DNA from 2 places in the Claveliimonas bilis genome. Region 1 is predicted to be linked to the other one. Evidence: a T-box and tRNA genes for the amino acid it is inferred to sense, from the RefSeq annotation. Region 1 holds a T-box; the other holds one or more tRNA genes.

What was found. A T-box is a leader RNA that pairs with one kind of tRNA and senses whether it is charged. The one in region 1 lies ahead of tyrS (tyrosine--tRNA ligase), so its partner is inferred to be a tRNA-Tyr.
Region 2: it has a tRNA-Tyr gene. The T-box ahead of tyrS (tyrosine--tRNA ligase) is inferred to sense a tRNA for this amino acid. The anticodon was not compared.

The regions. Positions count from the first base shown of each region.
Region 1 is NZ_AP027742.1:2,813,140-2,817,554, forward strand. It holds gene R2J37_RS13560 (carbohydrate kinase family protein) at 1-200, shown strand, start outside; gene R2J37_RS13565 (flavin reductase family protein) at 231-752, opposite strand; gene tyrS (tyrosine--tRNA ligase) at 899-2,119, opposite strand; T-box leader at 2,268-2,541, opposite strand; gene R2J37_RS13575 (DUF5714 domain-containing protein) at 2,619-3,320, opposite strand; gene nagA (N-acetylglucosamine-6-phosphate deacetylase) at 3,349-4,415, opposite strand, start outside.
Region 2 is NZ_AP027742.1:102,735-107,149, forward strand. It holds gene R2J37_RS00395 (sodium-dependent transporter) at 1-838, shown strand, start outside; gene R2J37_RS15250 (hypothetical protein) at 940-1,035, opposite strand; tRNA gene R2J37_RS00400 (tRNA-Lys) at 1,225-1,297, opposite strand; tRNA gene R2J37_RS00405 (tRNA-Phe) at 1,330-1,402, opposite strand; tRNA gene R2J37_RS00410 (tRNA-Met) at 1,407-1,480, opposite strand; tRNA gene R2J37_RS00415 (tRNA-Thr) at 1,510-1,582, opposite strand; tRNA gene R2J37_RS00420 (tRNA-Tyr) at 1,644-1,725, opposite strand; tRNA gene R2J37_RS00425 (tRNA-Val) at 1,732-1,804, opposite strand; tRNA gene R2J37_RS00430 (tRNA-Asp) at 1,812-1,885, opposite strand; rRNA gene R2J37_RS00435 (23S ribosomal RNA) at 1,974-4,415, opposite strand, start outside.

The sequences.
Region 1 (4,415 bases):
GTGCGAAATGTATAGATACAACCGGAGCCGGCGATACCTTCACCGCATGTTTTCTCCATGCATTAGGCAAAAATTTTTCCCTCCCCGACTGCGGCCGTTTTGCAAATGCCGGAGCTTCCATCTGCATTGAAAATCTGGGAGCCTGCGGCGCCGGGAACGATATAAACGTTATTTTAAAAAGAGCAGGACTTGAGGAATGATTCCCAGGTCCTGCCTTTCTATTACCGCCCTTATTCTCTTACAAGAACTTTCTCGATTTCCGCCATATACATCACATGATAGTCTTTCTGCGGATACCAGGTTTCTTTGCTTTTTTCGTCCACAAAACACTCCGGAAGCATTTCCTGCACATAGAGTTTTCTGCAGACAAAGATCATTTCCGCCTCGGAAACAGCAACTGCTTTTCCGCCTTCTACTTCGACACAGCAGGGCGTAAGACCCGCCGTCTCCCATTTATCTGCCACATCTCTTCCGGAAACAGAACCGCAGATTTTAAGAGCCTCTCTTTTTTCTTCCGTCAAAAAGGAAAGGGTGAATCTGTCATTTGTATCTACAAATTCTTTTGTGTATCTCTGGGGGCGGATATAGGCGGTTGCAACCGGTTTCCCCCACATAAATCCAACGCCTCCCCAGCTTGCTGTCATTGTATTGGATTTCTCCTGATCTCCTGCTGTGATCAGCATCCACTGTTTGCTGATCTTATCAAAGGGATTAAACTGCAGCGTATGGATATCTACTTCTTTAAAGGCCATATTTTTTCCTCCTCGTTGTCTCTGTTTCTCTTAGTACCAGCGCACCATTGGGAAATCATTGTCAATTCCATTTGTCGACACAATCTGGTGCAGGTCAATCATTCCATTTATGAGGATTATTTTTTATTTTCCCGATAAAAAATCTCTTATTTCATCACAATTTTACGGAAGTTTTTCTTTCCCTTTTTCAGCACAATACCTGCTTTAAATGCATCCTCTGTGAACACTTCATGGATGTTTTCCACTTTTTCGCCATCCACGGAAACGCCGCCTTGCTGCACTGCACGTCTTGCCTCTGATTTAGAAGGAACCAGCCCGCTCTTTACAAGCATTGTGAGGATATCGATGCATCCGTCTTCCATATCCTCTTCCGTAAGCTCTGTAGTCGGCATCTGTGCCGCTGCACCCTGGCTGAACAAAGCTCTTGCAGACGCCTGTGCTTTTTCTGCTTCTTCCTCGCCATGCACCAGTTTGGTAAGCTCGTAAGCAAGGATCTCTTTTGCAGTATTTAACTGTGCGCCTTCCCAGGAATCCATCTTGTCAATCTCTTCCAGCGGAAGGAATGTCAGCATACGGATACATTTCAGTACGTCTGCATCTGCCACATTTCTCCAGTACTGATAGAAATCAAACGGAGAGGTCTTTTCCGGATCAAGCCATACTGCGCCGCTCTGTGTTTTTCCCATCTTCTTTCCCTCGGAGTTCAGAAGAAGTGTAATGGTCATAGCGCATGCATTTTTACCCAGCTTACGGCGGATCAATTCAGTTCCTCCCAGCATGTTGCTCCACTGGTCGTCCCCGCCGAACTGCATGTTGCAACCGTATTTCTGGAACAGTTCATAGAAATCATAGCTCTGCATGATCATATAGTTAAACTCCAGGAAACTTAATCCCTTTTCCATTCTCTGTTTATAGCATTCTGCCGCAAGCATACGGTTTACGGAAAAATGCGGTCCCACTTCCCTGAGAAGATCAATATAATTCAGATCCAGAAGCCAGTCTGCATTGTTTACCATCAAAGCCTTTCCGTCAGAGAAATCAATGAAACGGCTCATCTGCTTCTTAAAGCAGTCGCAGTTGTGCTGGATCTGCTCCGGCGTCATCATGGAGCGCATGTCTGATCTTCCCGAAGGATCGCCAATGTAGCCTGTTCCTCCTCCGATCAGGGCGATCGGTCTGTTTCCAGCTTCCTGGAGACGTTTCATCAGACAAAGCGCCATAAAATGTCCTACGTGGAGGCTGTCTGCTGTAGGGTCAAATCCAATATAAAAGGTTGCTTTTCCATTGTTGATCAGTTCTCTTATCTCTTCTTCATCTGTCACCTGGGCAATCAGTCCTCTTGCCTGCAGTTCTTCATAAATTCCCATTTTTTCTTCTCCTTTTTTCTGATTCTTTTTTGACTCATTCTGCTTTGATCTCTGATACATGAAAGGCCTGTGCATTCTGTCCGGAGCGTTTTATTCAGTAGGGAACGAAGATTCCTATTGAATAAAAAAGCCCCTACTGTTTTTCAACAGTAAGGGCGAATTGCTCGCGGTACCACCTTATTTCACCGCTGCCTCACAGCAGACGGCCTTTCAAGGCTGCGTTCTCTTTTACAGCCTGTGCATGATAACGTATGCCACCTACGTCGCATCCTACTTTCTTTTGACCTTTCCTTTGGCCTTTTCCGATTTCAGTGCGAAGCTCCAAGATGTATTCACATCCGACTCCTTCATGCGCCTCTCATCCGCCGGCAGCTTTCTGTCTGGGTGTTTCGAATGCTACTTCTTCTTTTCAAAGCCTTTTTATATTTGTCGTTTCTCTGTCTGCAATCCTAACGTATTTGCATATATTTGTCAAGCACAATATAAAGTAAAATCTCCTTTACCTGTGATACGGACAGGCCTTTTTCAGGCACTGCTGATTTTCCTCCGAAAAAGTGCAGACGATTTCCGCCGGGCAGTCCATTTCCACCCCAAGTTCCTTTGCCGTCATCTCCGCCGCTTTTCGGATCGCCGTAAATGTATCCCGCTTGCAGCACCTGGGGCCTCCAAGCTCCCCGATGGCCTCCAGCGCCTTGGCCGTTGTCCGGTTTGCCAGCCCCCAGGAGCGTCCCGCAAGAGGCGTGGCTCCCGTTACAATACTCATATAGATCCCTGTGCTGACTCCTGCTCCGCAGCACCCCCAGAAGCCGCACACGCCGCCCGGTATCTGGCTGCCTCTTTCTTTCATCTCTTCCAGGGCCTCTTTTAAGTCGATATCGCCGCCGCTGTTGCGGTATGCCGTAAGAAGAACCGCTCCCACCATGACATGATGTTCCGGCCCATGCATGTAAATGTAGGGATCTTCCATGATCTTCCGGGCAATTTCCACCGGATTTTTTGAATCCGTCTTTTGGCAGATTTCCATAATGACCTCAATGCCTTTTTTAGCATGGCAGGCATCGCAGACATAGTGCCCTTTCTCGCAGGAAGCATGAGAAAGTTCCGTCTTTCCACAGAAAACACATTCCATCTCCACTGCTTTGGGATAATAAGTCAGATTTTCTCCGCATACCAGGCAGGCGCCTCTTTTTCTCTCACTCATTGTCGTATTCCCTCTTTTTCCCTTTTTATTACACAGCTTGCCTTTCTAACATTTTCCCGTCTTTTATGACTGCTTTCAGGTTCAGATCCTTATCAAGGAGCAGCATATTGGCCTTTTTCCCCACGGAAATAGATCCGTATTTATCATAGACTCCAAGGCTTTTAGCCGGATTTACTGTGGCGCATCCGATAGCTGTCTCCAGAGGAATCTCCATCTTTTTAACTGCCGTCCGCACACAGTCCATCAGATTGGTTGCAGATCCTGCCAGAGATCCATCCGATACAAGGGTTGCGCGGTTCCCCTTCACATCCACGTCCAACCCTCCCAGTGTGTATCTGCCGTCCGGCATACCGGTGGCTCTCATACTGTCGCTGATGAAAATGATCCGTTCTTCTCCAAGCATTTTAAAGGTTGTACGCACCACTGCCGGGTGAATATGCACCCCGTCGCAGATCAGTTCCGCCATCACATGAGAGCTGTCCGCCACAGCCCCTACAACGCCCGGCGCCCGGTGAGAAAAGGCCGGCATGGCATTGTACAGATGAACCGCATGACATGCCCCTTTGTCGTACGCTGCCTTTGCAGAGTCATAATCCGCATTGGTATGAGCCAGGGAAACATGGACTTCGTCTTTTACCTCTTCCACAAATTCCAGCGCTCCTTCTTTTTCCGGCGCGATCCCGATATATTTCACAAGTCCTTCTGCCGCATTCTGGAAACGCCGGAACATGCCGGCATCACACCTGCAAATATTCCTTGCATCCTGGGCCCCTTTCTTTTCTTCACTGATAAACGGTCCTTCCATATTCACGCCCAAGAGGTCGGCCCCTCCATGAGCGCCTTTCCGATATCCTGCCGCTGTGGCAAGAATGTGCTCCAGCTCTCCTGCCGGAAGCGTCATAGTGGCCGGGCAAATGGCTGTCACGCCTACAGACGCCTCGTATTCCGCGATCTTCTCTATTGCCTCTGTTGTGCCGTCACAGAAATCATAGCCTTTGCAGCCGTGGAAATGGATGTCAATGAATCCGGGAACTGCAAAGCAGCCCTCTCCATCTATCACTTTCCCTTCCGGCAAATTTTCGCCTTCCGCAAAAA
Region 2 (4,415 bases), 400 kb from region 1:
TTTCAAAACGGCTCTTGAAAATTACTCCCTTGGAGAAATCTTATTTGCTGCATTGGGACAGTCTTTCTTTACTTTGAGTCTTGGAATCGGAGCACTGGCAATTTTCGGAAGCTATATCGATAAAGAACACTCTCTCGTTTCCGAAAGCCTGAATGTAGTAATCCTTGATACAACAGTTGCCTTCTTCTCAGGACTGGTTATTTTCCCAGCCTGCTTCACTTACAATGTGGATGCCGGAAGCGGTCCGAGCCTGATCTTTGTTACATTGCCGCAGACATTCAGCGAAATGGCCGGAGGTCGTGTATGGGGTTCCCTGTTCTTCGTATTCCTGGCTTTTGCTTCTCTTACAACAATCATTGCTGTATTTGAGAATATTATCGCATTTGCCATTGATTTTGGCTGGACACGTAAAAAAGCTGTTATTGTAAATATTATTGCAATCATTATACTTTCCCTGCCATGTGCTCTCGGATTCAATCTATGGAGCGGATTCCAGCCCTTTGGACCCGGCACAACTGTACAGGACCTGGAAGACTTTATTTTATCCAATACGCTTCTTCCGCTTGGATCTCTTTTATACCTTTTATTCTGTACTAACCGGTACGCATGGAATTGGGATAATTACTATACAGAAGTAAACAGCGGAAAGGGCCTGAAGCTTCCAAAATGGACGAAAGGCTACCTGACCTATATTCTCCCTTTGATCATCATCTTTATTTTGATCCAAGGATTTATTGAAAAATTAGGTTTTCCGGCAAATTATCTTCTTCCGCTGCTTTGTCTGATCTATCCGCTGTATCTGATTATACAGGCAAGAATGGTAAAGAAAAAAGGATAAATTGTACTGGGGACGTAGTAAAGTTAAAATTTACTACGTCCCCAGTTACATATATCCATGGGTAAAACTGCGAAATACCCCGGGTAAAAATGTAAATATCTTTAAACTTCTGTTTCATTCATATACTGAATATATTGTTTTCCCCAATCTTCTAAAGTATCTAATACAGGAAGAAACTGCTCCCCTATATCGCTCAAATAATATTCTACTTTGGGTGCACTTGAGGAATTTCATCTGGAAAATGCAACTGCTGAATTTAGAAGAAAGCTGGGTATTTCTAAAGAGTATCATTTCTAAAAAGTATTACTTCTAAAGAATCCTTTACTTTGAAAATCTCAAAAAAATAACGGAGAGCCAATTACATGGCTTTCCGTTATTTTCAATAATGAGCGTGCGGGGATTCGAACCCCGGACAACTTGATTAAAAGTCAAGTGCTCTACCACCTGAGCTACACGCCCCTATTTACCTAAAAGTTTTGAAGAAAAGAAAGTGCCCAGAGCCGGAATCGAACCAGCGACACGAGGATTTTCAGTCCTCTGCTCTACCGACTGAGCTATCTGGGCAAAATTGCGGGGGCAGGATTTGAACCTACGACCTTCGGGTTATGAGCCCGACGAGCTTCCAGACTGCTCCACCCCGCGTCAGTATTTAACAAATATTTGGATTGAAAAGCCGATGATCGGACTCGAACCGATAACCTGCTGATTACAAATCAGCTGCTCTGCCAATTGAGCCACATCGGCTTATTGCAAGTATTGCTTGCTTCTCCGCCGATTCTTATCTCTCAAGAACTTAATCGGCTAATGGATGGAGAAGGATTCGAACCTTCGAAGGCGTTGCCAACAGATTTACAGTCTGCCCCCTTTGGCCACTCGGGAATCCATCCATAATATGGGACCTATAGGGCTCGAACCTATGACCCTCTGCTTGTAAGGCAGATGCTCTCCCAGCTGAGCTAAGATCCCATATAAACGACCCAGAAGAGACTCGAACTCTCGACCTCCGCCGTGACAGGGCGGCGCTCTAACCAACTGAGCCACTGGGCCATATTGAAGTAATACATAACTGATTATTATGTACCTTCAAAACCACATACAAGAAATCTATCCATCTTCCAGCCTTTTTGAACCTTCCTTGGTTATGCCCTCGACCGATTAGTAACAGTCAGCTCCATGTGTTACCACACTTCCACCTCTGCCCTATCTACCTCGTCGTCTTCAAGGGGTCTTACTACTTATCGTAGGGATATCTCATCTTGAGGGGGGCTTCACGCTTAGATGCCTTCAGCGTTTATCCCTTCCCGGCTTGGCTACTCTGCCATGGCCTTGGTAAACCAACAGATACACCAGCGGCCAGTCCATCCCGGTCCTCTCGTACTAAGGACAGCTCCTCTCAAATATCCTACGCCCACGCCGGATAGGGACCGAACTGTCTCACGACGTTCTGAACCCAGCTCGCGTACCGCTTTAATGGGCGAACAGCCCAACCCTTGGGACCTACTTCATCCCCAGGATGCGATGAGCCGACATCGAGGTGCCAAACCACTCCGTCGATGTGAACTCTTGGGAGTGATAAGCCTGTTATCCCCAGGGTAGCTTTTATCCGTTGAGCGATGGCAATCCCACTTTATACCACCGGATCACTAAGTCCTACTTTCGTACCTGCTCCACCCGTCGGTGTCGCAGTCAAGCTCCCTTCTGCCTTTGCACTCTTCGAATGGTTTCCGACCATTCTGAGGGAACCTTTGAGCGCCTCCGATACCCTTTCGGAGGCGACCGCCCCAGTCAAACTCCCCACCTGACATTGTCCCCCAGCCGGATCACGGCTGCAGGTTAGAAACCCAGCACTGCAAGGGTGGTATCCCAACAGCGGCTCCAAAAAGACTGGCGTCTTCTCTTCCTAGCCTCCCACCTATCCTGTACATGCAATACCGAATCCCAGTATCAAGCTGGAGTAAAGCTCCATGGGGTCTTTCCGTCCTGGCGCAGGTAACCAGCATCTTCACTGGTATTTCAATTTCACCGGGTGCATTGTCGAGACAGTGCCCAAATCATTACGCCTTTCGTGCGGGTCGGAACTTACCCGACAAGGAATTTCGCTACCTTAGGACCGTTATAGTTACGGCCGCCGTTTACTGGGGCTTAAGTTCAAAGCTTCGCTTGCGCTAACCTCTCCCCTTAACCTTCCAGCACCGGGCAGGCGTCAGCCCATATACCTCACCTTTCGGTTTCGCATAGACCTGTGTTTTTGCTAAACAGTTGCTTGGGCCAATTCTCTGCGGCCTGGTCTCCCAGGCACTCCTTCTCCCGAAGTTACGGAGTCATTTTGCCGAGTTCCTTAACAATGCTTCTCCCGTCGGCCTTAGGATTCTCTCCTCATCTACCTGTGTCGGTTTACGGTACGGGTACGATATGAACAATAGCGGCTTTTCTTGGCAGCCAGCTCACACATTTCCCTACTCTTAGTTCGGTATGCATCACGTCTTCAGATTGGCAGGCGGATTTGCCTACCTGCCTCCTACCTCGCTTGCCCCGGTCTCTCCATTCCCGGTAGTGCTCTCTTTCTGCGTCCCCACAGTTCTGTCATATCGTAGTACAGGAATCTCAACCTGTTGTCCATCGGCTACGCCTCTCGGCCTCGCCTTAGGTCCCGACTTACCCAGAGCAGATCAGCTTTACTCTGGAAACCTTGGATATTCGGCCGGAAGGATTCTCACCTTCCTCTCGCTACTCATTCCGGCATTCTCTCTTCCATACAGTCCACAGCTCCTTCCGGTACTGCTTCTTCCCGTATGCAATGCTCCTCTACCAATTGATCAGATCAATTCCCGAGCTTCGGTGGTGTGTTTCAGCCCCGGACATTTTCGGCGCAGGACCTCTCGACCAGTGAGCTATTACGCACTCTTTTAATGTATGGCTGCTTCTAAGCCAACATCCTGGTTGTCTTTGAAATCCCACATCCTTTTCCACTTAACACACACTTTGGGACCTTAGCTGCAGGTCTGGGCTCTTTCCCTTTCGACTGTCCAACTTATCTCGTACAGTCTGACTCCCACACACCATCTACACGGCATTCGGAGTTTGATATTCTTCGGTAAGCTTTGACGCCCCCTAGGAAATTCAGTGCTCTACCTCCGTAAGACTTGTGTGAGGCTAGCCCTAAAGCTATTTCGAGGAGAACCAGCTATCTCCGGGTTCGATTGGAATTTCTCCCCTATCCACACCTCATCCCCACCCTTTTCAACGGATGTGGGTTCGGTCCTCCATTGCCTTTTACGGCAACTTCAACCTGGACATGGATAGATCACCCGGTTTCGGGTCTACTCCGACTGACTCATCGCCCTATTAAGACTTGGTTTCCCTTCGGCTCCATCCCTTAAGGACTTAACCTCGCCAGCCAGCGTAACTCGCCGGACCGTTCTACAAAAAGTACGCGGTCGGACCTATATAGTCCTTCCACAGCTTGTAAACACAGGGTTTCAGGTTCTCTTTCACTCCCCTCCCGGGGTCCTTTTCACCTTTCCTTCACAGTACTATGCGCTATCGGTCACTAAGGAGTATTTAGCCTTACGGGGTG